3 regions of the Bacillus thuringiensis genome follow, and region 2 is predicted to be linked to each of the others. Evidence: predicted binding sites of a transcription regulator. Region 2 holds the regulator's gene; each other region holds the start of a gene.

Region 1 (4,811 bases), 2.3 Mb from region 2:
TGGAATGTATGTGATTTAGCAAATAAATTAAATATTGATTTAGAGAAGGCGTTTAAAGAAAAAATGAAAATTAATAAAAAGCGTGAATGGTAAGTAGAATTTTAATTTGTAAAGATGGGTGATATGAATGAAAAAGAAGCTTTTTATAGGAGGAATCTTTACTTTAATTAGTGTAATAAGTGTTGTCGTTTACTTAGTTTTTCAAGGCATATTCATTCCGAATCAAATAAGTGCTGATAAGTATGAAATAAAAGGTGTAGATGTCGCATCGTATCAAGGGGATATAGATTGGAGAGAGTTGGAAAAGCAAAATATGAAGTTTGCGTTTATAAAGGCGACTGAAGGAAGTTCGTTTGTGGATGAGTACTTTTCGAAAAATTGGAGGAATGCGAATAAGACAGATATGCGTATCGGAGCGTATCATTTTTTTAGTTTCGATAGTAAGGGTGAAACACAAGCAGAGCAATTTATACGAACTGTTCCAAAATATAAACAAGCACTGCCACCCGTGATTGATGTTGAGTTTTACGCTAACAAAAAAGATAATCCACCTAAGCGTGAAGATGTTACGAAAGAGTTGGCGGTCATGATTGAAATGCTAGAAAAACATTACGATAAGAAAGTAATATTGTATGCAACGCAAGAGGCGTATGATTTATATATAAAGGATGCGTATCCAAAATGTGATATATGGATTCGTAGTGTTCTTACAAAAACAAGTTTATCTGATGAGAGAAAATGGACGTTTTGGCAATACACGAACCGCGGGAGATTAAGCGGTTATAATGGAAAAGAAAAGTATATTGATTTGAATGTATTTTATGGGAATGAGGAAGAGTTTGAGAATTATGGAATGGAAGATTAAGTTTTAAAGCGTACAAAATTTTGTACGCTTTTTTGTTAATTACATAAAAGTATGCAAATGAAGATGGAACAAACATTTGAGATGAATTGTCTAATATAGGTAATAACTATTTAGCTTGAAAGAAAGGGTTGATAACATGAAAAAGAATACGTTGTTAAAAGTAGGATTATGTGTAAGTTTACTAGGAACAACTCAATTTGTTAGCACGATTTCTTCTGTACAAGCATCACAAAAGGTAGAGCAAAAAGTAATAAAAAATGAGACGGGAACCATTTCAATATCTCAGTTAAACAAGAATGTATGGGTTCATACGGAGTTAGGTTATTTTAATGGAGAAGCAGTTCCTTCGAACGGTCTAGTTCTTAATACTTCTAAAGGTTTAGTACTTGTTGATTCTTCTTGGGATGATAAGTTAACGAAGGAACTAATAGAAATGGTAGAAAAGAAATTTCAGAAGTGCGTAACGGATGTCATTATTACACATGCGCACGCTGATCGAATTGGCGGAATAACAGCGTTGAAAGAAAGAGGCATTAAAGCGCATAGTACAGCATTAACCGCAGAACTAGCAAAGAAAAGTGGATATGAAGAGCCGCTTGGAGATTTACAAACAATTACGAGTTTGAAGTTTGGCAATACAAAAGTAGAAACGTTCTATCCAGGGAAAGGACATACAGAAGATAATATTGTTGTTTGGTTGCCACAATATCAAATTTTAGCTGGAGGCTGTTTAGTAAAATCTGCGGAAGCTAAAGATTTAGGAAATGTTGCGGATGCGTACGTAAATGAATGGTCTACATCGATTGAAAATGTGCTGAAGCGATATGGAAATATAAATTCGGTAGTACCTGGTCATGGAGAAGTAGGAGACAAGGGATTACTTTTACATACATTGGATTTATTAAAATAAGAAATTGTAGAAATACAAAAGAGAGGAGAAATAATTTTCTCCTCTCTTTCTTCTAACTATATTTAAATGCTGAATCTGTCGATTACGCCAGCATATATTACTGAGATTTTAATTCCAAGTATACAAATACTAGTACTGTCATAATTGCAATAACAACGTAAGTAGCATCAAGCATTATAAGTGTTTTTAAAGTTTCAGTCATCGTAATTCACCCCTGTTATAAAAATATAACATGATCTTTTTATTGATTAGATTAGAGATCATAAAGATAAAATGTATATGAAATTTCTTAAGTAGCTTCTATATAAATATATCATATAAATAATGTAAGTAATGTTAAGATAGTGTAAATGTATTGTAAATAAAGAGGTTTACAATAAAGGCTTTAATAAAAAAATGATAGTTCCTTAAAATAAAAAATACGCTATTCTCTTTCTATTGAATGATAGAAAGAATAGCGTATTTGTATGTCTATTTTCATATGTGATGAATTGCAACTATTTGTATAAGGGATTCAAAAAAATTTTTTCTTTGTATATATTTCTCCAAATTAATTATTTAGCTATTTAAAAGTATCGAAAGGTGTGTGCACACTAATGTATTTTTTAGTGTCAATAAAAATATTATGTCAACAATATGAACTGTCACAAATCTTTATATATTATTGTGATTGATATCACATCACTTTTTTTCAATGGGTATTATGCTTAAGGTGTAATGAATGATTGGGAGAGGGTGGGATGATATGTTTTGTTATCAATGTGAACAAACGCCAACAGGTGGATGCAAAGTAATGGGTGTGTGTGGCAAGAATGAAACGATTGCTAGTTTACAAGATACGATTGTGTTTGGGTTAAAAGGAATTGCGGCTTATCGTACTCATGCTGCTCAGCTAGGGTATACGGATGCATTTGTAGATGCTACAACACAAGAAGCTTTATATATGACATTAACAAATTCTAATTTTAACGAACAAGAGCATATTGATATGGCTATGAAAGTTGGGAAATCAGCTTTACAGGTGATGGAGTTATTGGATGAGGCACATACGAATCATTTTGGTGTGCCAGAACCTGTCCAAATTACACAAAATCGTGTAGAAGGTAAAGCAATTGTAGTTACGGGCCATAATTTATTTGCATTAGAAGAACTATTAAAGCAAACAGAAGGAAAAGACATTAATATTTATACACATTCTGAAATGCTACCAGCACACGGATACCCGCAGCTGAAAAAATATAAACATTTAAAAGGAAACATCGGTAAGGCATGGTATGATCAAAGACGCCTTTTTGAAAAATTTACTGGTGCCATATTAGCTACAACGAACTGTGTTATGCCAATTAAAGGATCATACTCTGATCGATTCTTTTCATATGATATTGCAGGTTTAGAAGGTGTACAAAAAATTGAAAATGATGATTTTACACCATTAATTCAAAAAACGCTAGAACTTCCAGAAGTACATATGGAGTCGGATGAACAGTTAGTGACAGGGTTTCATCATAATACAGTATTATCATTAGCTCCAGAAATTATTGACGCAGTAAAAGAAGGGAAAATAAAGCGTTTCTTTGTTATCGCCGGTTGTGATGCACCGGGAAAAGGCGGAGAATATTATCGTGAATTAGCAACGTCACTTCCGCCAGAAACGGTTATTTTAACAACTTCTTGCGGGAAATTCCGCTTTAATGATGTGGATTACGGTGTTGTACCTGGTACGGAAATTCCGCGTTACATTGATTTAGGACAGTGCAATAATTCAATTTCTACAGTGAAAATAGCGGCTGCTTTAGCTGATGCTTTTCAATGTGAAGTGAATGAATTGCCAGTAAGTATTGTCCTATCATGGTTTGAACAAAAAGCGGTTGCTATTTTACTAGGGCTATTTAGTCTTGGGATTCAAGATATTCGCATCGGTCCAAAGGCTCCTGAATTTATTTCACCTGGCGTACTTGATGTATTACAAGAAACATTCGGTTTAAAACTGATTACAAATGCAGCAGAAGACATGGCTATGATGTTATCGTAACAAAAAATGATCTGTCTTATTAATAAGAAGAGCTAGCCATATTCATTAACTTTGGTATAGTATAGCGCCCCAAAATAAAAATGTAGAATTTTTTGTTTTGGGGTATTTTCTTTTCTTAGTGGGATAGGTATGGGGCAAAATAAAAAAAGAAAATAGGCTGTATCGAATAGGTAATAGTTGATTTTAGAAAAAATATAAAAATCGAGTTGACATTCATCGCTACTTAGTCATACAATGTACTTGTAGTAAGCAATACTGAGTAGTGTTGTTTCTCAAAATATTTTCAGTAGACAATAGGTAATAGCGGATTTTAGAAAAAATTTAAAAATCAGTTGACATCCATAACTACTTAGTCATACAATGTAGATGTAATAAGTGATACTGAATAGTTCGGATTCACAAAAACTACTCAGTAAAAAATTCGCCTTAGTACTCTGTGATACTGAATATAAGTCAGACAGAATAGGGGGTAAAGGAGGATCTGGACATGGAAAATTTAACTGAAATGCTGAAAGGTTCACTGGAAGGGTGTGTACTGGAAATCATTAGTCGCCGTGAAACGTATGGCTATGAGATTACCCGCCACCTGAATGATCTTGGGTTTACAGAAGTTGTGGAAGGTACGGTGTATACTATCCTCGTACGATTAGAGAAGAAAAAGCTTGTAAATATTGAAAAGAAACCATCAGATATGGGACCGCCTCGTAAGTTTTATTCATTAAATGAAGAAGGCCGCCAGGAGCTTGAATTGTTTTGGAAAAAATGGGATTTTGTATCGTCAAAAATTAACGTCTTGAAGTCAAAATAGGTTCATAAGATAAAATGTTCTGGCCGATACTTTGGGAATTTCTTGTTCGGTTTTATAAAAAAGGAGGAAAATAAGATGTTAGAAATGTTCAAAAAGTTAATTGGTGATAAAAAAGAGTACAAAATGATGATGGCACGAGTTGAGGCTCTGCCAGAGGACTACCAATTTGTATTTAAGAAAATTCAAAACTACATGT
Region 2 (4,811 bases):
CTCTTTACTATTTAAATCAAGGTGGTTCGTAGGCTCATCCAGAATTAATAAATTTGACTTTTGCATCATAAGTTTCGCAAGAGCTAATCGAGCTTTTTGTCCACCACTAAGGGAAGATACTGGTTTCAGTACATCATCTCCTGTGAATAAAAAATTCCCAAGTATAGTACGGATTTCTTTTTCAGGTTGCAGTGGATATTCATCCCATAGTTCATTTAAAACCCGTTTAGAAGATGTTAAGTTTGCTTGCTCTTGATCATAATAACCAACAGATACATTTGATCCGAAAGAAACATCACCATTTAATAGTGGTAACTTATTCACAATAGATTTTAATAATGTAGATTTCCCAATTCCGTTTGGACCAACTAAAGCAACACTATCTCCGCGAGTTAAGCGCATAGTTACGTTTTCAATTATAGGGTCCTCATCATAGCCAATGGTTGCATCCTTTACTTGTAAAACATCATTTCCACTTTGCTTTTCAATATCGAAGTGGAATGATGCTGACTTAGAATCACCTAATGGTCTCGTTAATAATTCCATTCTGTCTAGTTGTTTACGGCGACTTTGAGCACGTTTCGTTGTAGAGGCGCGAGCTATATTCTTTTGAACGAAGTCCTCAAGTTTTGCGATTTCATCTTGTTGTTTTTCGTAACGTTTCATTTCTTGCTCGTATAAGGCTGATTTTAAGTCTAAATATTTACTGTAGTTACCAACAAATCGTCTGCTTTCTTTATTCGAAATTTCATATACTTGTGTAACGAGTTTGTCTAAGAAATAACGGTCATGTGAAACGATTAATATTGCGCCAGGATAACCTTGTAAATATTGCTCAAGCCATGTTAATGTTTCGATGTCTAAATGGTTTGTAGGCTCGTCCAAAATAAGTAAGTCTGGTTTTGTTAATAATAATTTCCCGAGAGCTAATCTTGTTTTTTGCCCACCGCTTAAAGTAGAAATCGTCGTCTGGTGCGTTTCAACTGGGAAGCCAAGGCCGCTTAAAATGGAGCGAATATCCGCTTCATATTGATATCCACCTTGATCTTTATAATTGAGTTGCAATTGGTCATAATCAGCTAACAATCTTTCATATATAGCTTCGTTTGAAAAGTTTTCTTCTTTTCCCATTTCTTGCTCAAGCCTTCGAAGTTTTGTCTCCATTTGCTGTAAGTGGGTAAAGACGGTTAGCATTTCATCCCAAATTGTTAAAGACGTTTCTAGGCCGGTATTTTGAGCTAAATACCCGATTGAGACATCTTTCGGTTTTATAATTTCGCCACCATCATGTGATAATTCACCAGCGATAATTTTTAATAATGTAGATTTTCCAGCTCCATTCCTTCCAACTAATGCGATACGATCTTTTGTTTGTACTTCCAATTTTATGTTTGCAAGAATTGTTTCTGCACCGTATAATTTCGAAAGTCCATTTACTTGTAATAAAATCAATGTTTTCACCTCAAATAATTTCTTAACTTTGCCATGTTTATATTTCTCAATCATACTAAAAATAGTGTATAGTTTAAAATAAGAGAGAATACTTCTTCTCTTTATTATACAAGGAATTTAATGAGTGCTAAACTTCTGTATTTGATTAAAGTATATGAATAAAGATAGGAAGAGAGGAGAGGTCATATGGATCAGCAAAAGATTCCACAAGCCACTGCTAAAAGATTGCCTCTATACTATCGATTTATCCAAAACTTATCTCTTTCTGGTAAGCAGCGTGTTTCATCGGCCGAATTGAGTGAAGCGGTAAAAGTAGATTCCGCAACAATACGAAGAGATTTTTCGTATTTTGGAGCGTTAGGGAAAAAGGGATACGGATATAACGTAAATTATTTATTATCATTTTTCCGCGAAACACTTGATCAAGATGATATCACGCGTGTAGCACTTATTGGAGTAGGTAATTTAGGGACCGCTTTCTTACATTATAATTTCACGAAAAACAATAATACAAAAATTGAAATGGCATTTGATGTTAGTGAAGAGAAAGTTGGAACAGAAATCGGGGGCATTCCTGTATACCATTTAGATGAATTAGAAGAGAGATTATCAAATGATATACAAGTGGCAATATTAACAGTACCGGCTACAGTAGCACAAGCTGTAGCAGATAGATTAGCTGAAACGAGCGTGCATGGTATTTTGAATTTCACACCAGCACGATTAAACGTATCAGAGAATATTAGAATTCATCATATTGATTTAGCTGTAGAGTTACAAACATTAGTTTACTTTTTGAAAAACTATCCACAATAAAACGCAGAGGAAGCGACCTCTGCGTTTTATTATTGTTTCTTCTTTGTGAATTTAACTAATATAAGGCGAAGTGCCAAATTAAAATCAATTGTTGCCATAACTGCAAATAGTATTGTCCACACATTCCAGATTGTATCTGTCACGTTCGTAATGGCGAAGCGTGTAAAGATACATCCAAGAAGGAAGTATAGTGCAGCCATGAACAATGGTGAGTTTCTCATACAAAAAATCCTCCGATAAAGCCTTGCATTTTTTCAGCTTCTTTAATCATTTCTTGAATTTGCTCATTGCTCATAAAAATTTGCCCAATAGCGACTAATGTATTCATCGCAACATGAGCTGCAATAGGAACGATAATTCGCTTCGTTTTTACATATAAAAAGGCGAATACGAGCCCCATAGAAGTGTATACCAATAAGTGAGTAAAATCAAAATGAATTGCTGCGAATACAAGCGAACTAATGATAGCTGCAATAAAGAAGTTGAACTTCTTATAAAGTGCACCGAATAAAATTTTTCTAAATACGATTTCTTCTAAGATAGGTCCGATTATAGATACAACAATAAGGAACCAAGGCGTAGTTCGTGCAATTTCCATCAGTTTCATTGTATTTTCTGAACCTTGTTTAATTCCTAGTAGTTGCATCTCGATCATACCGGCAACTATTTGTGAAAAGAAAGCTAAGAATAATCCGATGAAAATCCATCCAATTGTAGCTGGAACAGAAGAGCGCGTTGAATCTAAATGCCTGTCACGAATATCTGTTCTAAGTAACCAAAGTACGATACATAATGCAACAAAGAAGCTAATAATTGCCCAGTGTCCCGTTATGATTTGTCCTTTTTCCTCAATGGTAAACCCTCTATTATCATAGAGTCCTGTTTTTAGGAGAAGTGGTAATCCAACAACGCCAGATAACTGCATTAAAATGTATGTAACGATAACCCACCAATATTGTTTTTTCAAATGGTTTAACCATCCTTTCTAACTATAGTGTATGAGATAAGTTAGGATAACATGTAAATATGCTACCTACGATATAAACCTCACTTAAATTATGTTTTTTTCGTAAATCCTTATTTGAAATTATAATAGAAGACAGGAGAAAGTTGTGTGTATAGCGAAAACAACTTAGGGTGTCCTTTCATATTGTAACATACGAGCAGTGGAAACAATGCTTCATATAGTAAAGGCGGTATTCTATATAGAAAGTTTATATAGTAATTTGCGAAAAAATTATGATTTTTTTACTTGCAAAAGAAATTGAGATTATTTATTATTATAAGTGTGTTAGCACTCGGGTGACTTGAGTGCTAATAAATAAAATTTACATAACAAAATGAGGAGGTTATTGTTCATGCTAAAGCCATTAGGTGATCGCGTTGTAATTGAGCTTGTTCAAGCAGAAGAAAAAACAGCAAGTGGTATTGTATTACCAGATACTGCAAAAGAAAAACCACAAGAGGGTAAAGTTGTTGCAGTAGGTACTGGTCGAGTGCTTGAAAATGGTGAGCGTGTTGCTTTAGAGGTAGCAGCAGGTGATCTTATCATCTTCTCAAAATATGCAGGTACTGAAGTGAAATATGAAGGTACAGACTACTTGATTTTACGTGAAAGTGACATTTTAGCAGTTATCGGTTAATTATATAAATCTTAAAAAATCCAAGGGGGTCAATTATTATGGCAAAAGATATTAAATTTAGTGAAGAAGCACGTCGTTCGATGCTTCGCGGTGTCGACACTCTTGCAAACGCAGTAAAAGTAACGCTTGGACCAAAAGGTCGTAACGTTGTACTTGAGAAAAAATTTGGTTCACCACTTATTACAAATGATGGTGTAACAATCGCAAAAGAAATCGAATTAGAAGATGCATTCGAAAACATGGGTGCGAAATTAGTAGCAGAAGTTGCTAGCAAAACAAACGATGTAGCTGGTGACGGAACAACAACTGCAACTGTATTAGCGCAAGCTATGATTCGTGAAGGTCTTAAAAACGTAACAGCTGGTGCTAACCCAATGGGTCTTCGTAAAGGTATCGAAAAAGCTGTTACTGCTGCAATTGAAGAATTAAAAACGATTTCTAAACCAATCGAAGGCAAATCTTCTATCGCACAAGTAGCTGCTATTTCTGCAGCTGACGAAGAAGTAGGTCAATTAATCGCTGAAGCAATGGAGCGCGTTGGTAACGACGGCGTTATTACTTTAGAAGAGTCTAAAGGATTCACAACAGAATTAGACGTAGTAGAAGGTATGCAATTTGATCGTGGATATGCATCTCCTTACATGATTACTGATTCTGACAAAATGGAAGCAGTTCTTGATAACCCATACATCTTAATTACTGACAAAAAGATTTCTAACATCCAAGAAATCTTACCAGTATTAGAGCAAGTGGTACAACAAGGTAAACCACTTCTTATCATTGCTGAAGATGTAGAAGGCGAAGCATTAGCTACATTAGTAGTGAACAAACTTCGTGGTACATTCAATGTAGTAGCTGTTAAAGCTCCTGGATTTGGTGACCGTCGTAAAGCAATGCTAG
Region 3 (4,811 bases), 1.0 Mb from region 2:
ATATCGGCGGCGTTATCCGTCTTGCCAAAGCATTATTTTTATTCTCTTTTACAGTCGAATGTATCGCTACTTTAATTCTTTCTTTTGAATGGGTACCAAAATATGGGGTTACCAAAGGGATCTATTATAGTTTTTTCCATTCAATCTCAGCCTTTAACAATGCTGGTTTTTCTGTGTGGAGCGATAATTTAATGTCCCATTCTCATAGCATTCTTGTCAATTTCGTCATTTCCTCTCTCATCATTTTAGGTGGAATTGGTTTTACAGTAATTGTAGACATAAAAAGAAAGAAAAACTTTAAAAACCTTACACTACATTCAAAACTTATGCTCACTTCTACTCTAATCGTCAACATTATTGCTACCCTTTTTATTTTTATATTCGAGTTCCATAACTCCCTTTCTATGAGAGGTTTTACCCCATTTGAAGAAGGAATGGCCTCTTATTTTCAAGCAATTTCAACACGAACTGCCGGGTTTAATACTGTTGATATTTCTACATTGTCAAAACCTTCCCTCCTATTAATGATGCTCCTTATGTTTATTGGTGCTGGTAGTGCTTCAACGGGTGGTGGGATTAAGTTAACAACATTTTTAATCATATTTTTTGGCGTATTTAAATTTTTACAAGAACAAGAGGATATTGTCGTATTTAAAAAATCCATTAAAGATACTCTCATTGTCAAATCATTAACCATTACTATTATTTCCATTTCATTTATCTTTTTTGCTATTTTAATTTTGAGTATTACTGAGCGAGTTCCTCTATTGATGAGTGCTTTCGAAGTATTTTCAGCATTTGGGACTGTTGGCCTCAGTATGAACTTAACACCTCACTTAACTATAATCGGAAAAGCTATTATTATCTTTATGATGTTTTTTGGGAAAATGGGTCCTTTAACATTGGCTTTTTCATTTGCTCGTAAAAAGAACCGGAAAATAAAATATCCTAATGAAGATATTTTAACAGGTTGACAACCGTATAAATTATCCATATAATGAGAATACAATAACATATCTCCAAAGGGGAGTAGCGTCCAAGAATATTTCTTGGAAACAAAGTCGTCATTACGTAGAACTTAGTTCTTCCGGCTTTGTTGGCATTTTTATTACATATGTCTAGCAAGACCTTTGCCTATTAACGGCAGAGGTCTTTTTTGTATTCACTTCCAAATTCTTCCAAAGTTAATAGGCAGGAGTATGGGGAAACTAAATAGTGGGGAAATTCTTCACTTATTTAGAACTTATAGAGATGAGAGGAGAATGTACATGGATGTATCATTATTATTGGAGTATGGTTGGGTATTACTCATCCTAATTGCACTTGAAGGGATTTTAGCGGCTGATAACGCTCTTGTTCTTGCAATTATGGTAAAACATTTACCAGAAGAAAAACGAAAGAAAGCACTATTTTACGGATTAGCGGGGGCATTTGTTTTCCGATTTGGATCGTTATTTATGATTTCGTTCTTAGTCGATGTATGGCAAGTGCAAGCAATCGGTGCCATCTACCTTATGTTTATCGCTGGTAATCACTTATTTAAAACATATGTTAAAAAGAATACAGATGAAGAAACAGAAGAAAAAGAAGCAAAGAAAAAACAAGAGAACTTTTGGTGGACTGTATTTAAAGTTGAAGTTGCTGATATCGCCTTCGCAGTTGATTCAATTTTAGCTGCGGTTGCACTAGCAATGACTTTACCAAAAACAGGATTAGGTACAATTGGTAGTCTAGATACTGGGCAATTCGTTGTTATCTTTGTAGGTGGACTTATCGGATTAATCATTATGCGATTTGCAGCAACTGCTTTCGTACAAATCTTAAAACGTAAACCAGGACTTGAAACTGCAGCATTCTTAATTGTAGGTTGGGTTGGTGTGAAGCTAGCAGTTTATACATTAGCACACCCTGCATTAAATGTAATTCCACATTCATTCCCAGAATCCACTCCGTGGAAGCTTACATTCTGGATTGTATTAGTCGGAATCGCAGTTGGTGGTTGGTTCTTCTCAAAAGAAGTAGAAGTAAAAGTAGAAAAGAATTTAGACGAAAAAGCGCTGTAATTACAGCGCTTTTTCTTTTTCCTTTCTTCCTCTCAATGTCCAGAAAAAATTCCATTATACTATCTTTTGTAAACGTTTTCTTAACGTATGTATGTCCTTTTTGTGAAACATTGCACAAACTTATTGAAAGTGAGAACAATTCCATGTACTTTATTCATATAAGGAGTATTTATAGAAGATTTACTAAAGGAGCGTATTACTCATGCTAGAACAAGGACTAGATTATGTTGTCAAACTGGCTAAAAGCAAAAAGAAAATGCTAGATACAAACCCAATGCAATATTTCATTCGTGCTGCACTTGCGGGTATTTATATCGGTTTTATTATTGTACTATGTTTTAAATTAGGTAACTTTTTTCACATTGCAGATTCACCAGCAACTTATTTAGCTGCTTCTATGTTTTTCGGGATTGCTCTCGTACTTATTATATATGGCGGTGCTGAATTGTTTACTGGAAACACAATGTACTTTACTGTAGCAACTTTAAGGAAAGAAACAACGATTTCTGATACACTTCGTAACTGGGTTGCTTGTTATGCAGGTAACTTAGCCGGCGCGTTATTCTTTGCCTTACTATTTTACGCAACTGGAATTTTTGAAGCAATTGATCACGGTCACTTAATGAATAAAGTCGTTGAAGGAAAGATGAACACACCTACAATGCAGCTATTCTTTAAAGCCATTTTATGTAACTGGCTCGTATGTCTTGCTTGCTTCTTACCATCTCAGGTTAAAGGCGACACAGCAAAAATAATGGTCATGATGCTACTTGTTTTCACATTCTTCTTATCTGGTTACGAACATAGTATTGCAAACTTGTCACTCTTTGCTTTATCTTTAGTTTCACCGCATCCTGAGACAATTTCTTTTTCAGGTGCTATTCATAACTTAATTCCTGTTACAATCGGTAACATTATTGGCGGATCAGTATTTGTCGGTATGGTATACCACTACTTAACAAAGAAAACACCTGAAGTTCAACAGGAAGAAACTGAAATCGCAGCAACTCAACAAGAAGAGATTATTCCTTTACAAGCACATATGAAACATTAAAAACTCCAAAGTTTTACTTTGGAGTTTTTAGCTTCCCACGTATTTAACAACAAGGTGAGGATTAATTTCTCCTTCTTCCTTTCCCTTATCCATTCTCTGTTTCATCTTGTGCATACCGATGATATCATTCGTATGAAGGTGAATTTCATTTACATATAACCCCTCTGTACAAAAAGCTTCTACAAAATCCAGTCCATTTTTTGCTCCCCACCCCATATTAAAATCAAGGGAAAGAATATTCACATCATAATCCCGGACCATTTGCAAGGCACATTCTACTGTAGTTGCGGGCACATACCCGAACGGGCAACTTCTTTGATCATCCATATATACGTTCATTTTCTATTCCCTCTCTAATTTGAATATGCGGCCAATACATAACATATTGCCGCAAGACTAATAAAAGGACCAAATGGAATTGGTTTTCGTACTTCTATACGTTTTAATACGATACCAATCCCGAAGAAACAAAGACTGAAACAAGACGCTAAAAATAAAACGATAAAAACTCCCTTCACTCCTACTATAAACCCAAGTAACGAAAGTAGTTTTATATCTCCTCCGCCAAGCCCTTCTGGATATATCTTTTGCATGCAATATAACAAAATGAATATAACACCACTACCAACTATACTATCTGTCCAAGTAACTAATTGTACAAAAACACTTTCAAGAATGAGTAAAACGGCAAACGAAATTAAAATACAATCAGGAATTAACATATATAAGTAATCTGTAACTGAAATAATAAGAAGTAGCGAAAAAAGGGATAAAATGATAATAAGCTCTCGTTCTATTCCAATCATATACACGGTAAGAAGAAATATACTTCCTGTTATACATTCAAATGCTACATACATAATTGGAATTTTTCTCTTACAATTCGTACAACAGCCTCTTTGTATATAAAATGAAATGATGGGGATTAATTCTTTTGGCCTTAGCACATATTTGCAATAATAACAATGTGAACGCGGGGTAATGATAGACGCACCTAATGGAATCCTCATCGCAACTAACATAAAAAAAGAACCAAACACCATCCCTGCTAACATTGCATATAAATAAGTGAACATCCCTTCCTCTCCTTTCCCAAAAAACATAGCAAAAAAAGGAGAGAACTTCTACTTCATATTATCCTTTATTCTACTAAAAAAGCAGGCCATTTTCCGGCCTGCTTTCCCCTCTTTTATACGATGAAATATACTGCTTTTAATGGTCCATGTACTCCGACAACAAGATTCATCTCAATATCAGCCGAGTTACTTGGCCCTGTAATAAAGTTAATACAAGATGCCGCTGTCTCCCCATTTTCTACACGTGAGTTCATATCCTGAACCGCTTGTGTAATACGAGGCACAAGTGTTTCACGTGGAATAATAGCAAAATATACAGTCGGTAAAAAGTGTAAAGAACGTCCTTGCCCTTTATGGCTTTGTACAACAATTGTACCAGATTCAGCTAATGTATAATCACTAAATGCAATACCAATATTCGCTTTTTCAGCTAAACGCATATTTTCGTCTTTTCTCTCTGGATCCCATACGTTTACTTCAATGTCTCGCTTTGGAAGTTCTTCTTTAAATAAAGATGTTAAACCATATGCATCAAAACGCTCATCTGCTGATAATAAAATAGGTCCCCCGCCGTTTTCCATGATTACTTTTTGAAGGTCTTCACCTAAACGGTCATTT

What was found. The regulator Rex, encoded in region 2, represses fermentation and respiration genes when NADH is low (regulators of the CRP and FNR family bind a similar motif). The targets are predictions, from matches to a motif close to TTGTGAAATATTTCACAA.
Positions count from the first base shown of each region.
Region 1: the regulator Rex is predicted to act here: its motif matches at 2,440-2,457, upstream of hcp (hydroxylamine reductase).
Region 3: the regulator Rex is predicted to act here: its motif matches at 2,164-2,181, upstream of AC241_RS06640 (formate/nitrite transporter family protein).

Region 1 covers NZ_CP012099.1:3,256,424-3,261,234, reverse strand. Annotated here, with positions in the region: gene AC241_RS16810 (MazG nucleotide pyrophosphohydrolase domain-containing protein) at 1-93, shown strand, start outside; gene AC241_RS16805 (glycoside hydrolase family 25 protein) at 128-865, shown strand; gene bla2 (BcII family subclass B1 metallo-beta-lactamase) at 1,002-1,775, shown strand; gene hcp (hydroxylamine reductase) at 2,521-3,807, shown strand; gene AC241_RS16790 (PadR family transcriptional regulator) at 4,295-4,615, shown strand; gene AC241_RS16785 (DUF1048 domain-containing protein) at 4,691-4,811, shown strand, end outside.
Region 2 covers NZ_CP012099.1:252,855-257,665, forward strand. Annotated here, with positions in the region: gene AC241_RS01510 (ABC-F family ATP-binding cassette domain-containing protein) at 1-1,452, opposite strand, end outside; gene AC241_RS01515 (redox-sensing transcriptional repressor Rex) at 1,639-2,268, shown strand; gene AC241_RS01520 (YdiK family protein) at 2,298-2,489, opposite strand; gene AC241_RS01525 (CPBP family intramembrane glutamic endopeptidase) at 2,486-3,235, opposite strand; gene groES (co-chaperone GroES) at 3,627-3,911, shown strand; gene groL (chaperonin GroEL) at 3,950-4,811, shown strand, end outside.
Region 3 covers NZ_CP012099.1:1,284,033-1,288,843, reverse strand. Annotated here, with positions in the region: gene AC241_RS06650 (TrkH family potassium uptake protein) at 1-974, shown strand, start outside; yybP-ykoY riboswitch at 1,013-1,178, shown strand; gene AC241_RS06645 (TerC family protein) at 1,269-2,063, shown strand; gene AC241_RS06640 (formate/nitrite transporter family protein) at 2,266-3,117, shown strand; gene AC241_RS06635 (cyclic-phosphate processing receiver domain-containing protein) at 3,145-3,456, opposite strand; gene AC241_RS06630 (prepilin peptidase) at 3,471-4,193, opposite strand; gene AC241_RS06625 (LutC/YkgG family protein) at 4,307-4,811, opposite strand, start outside.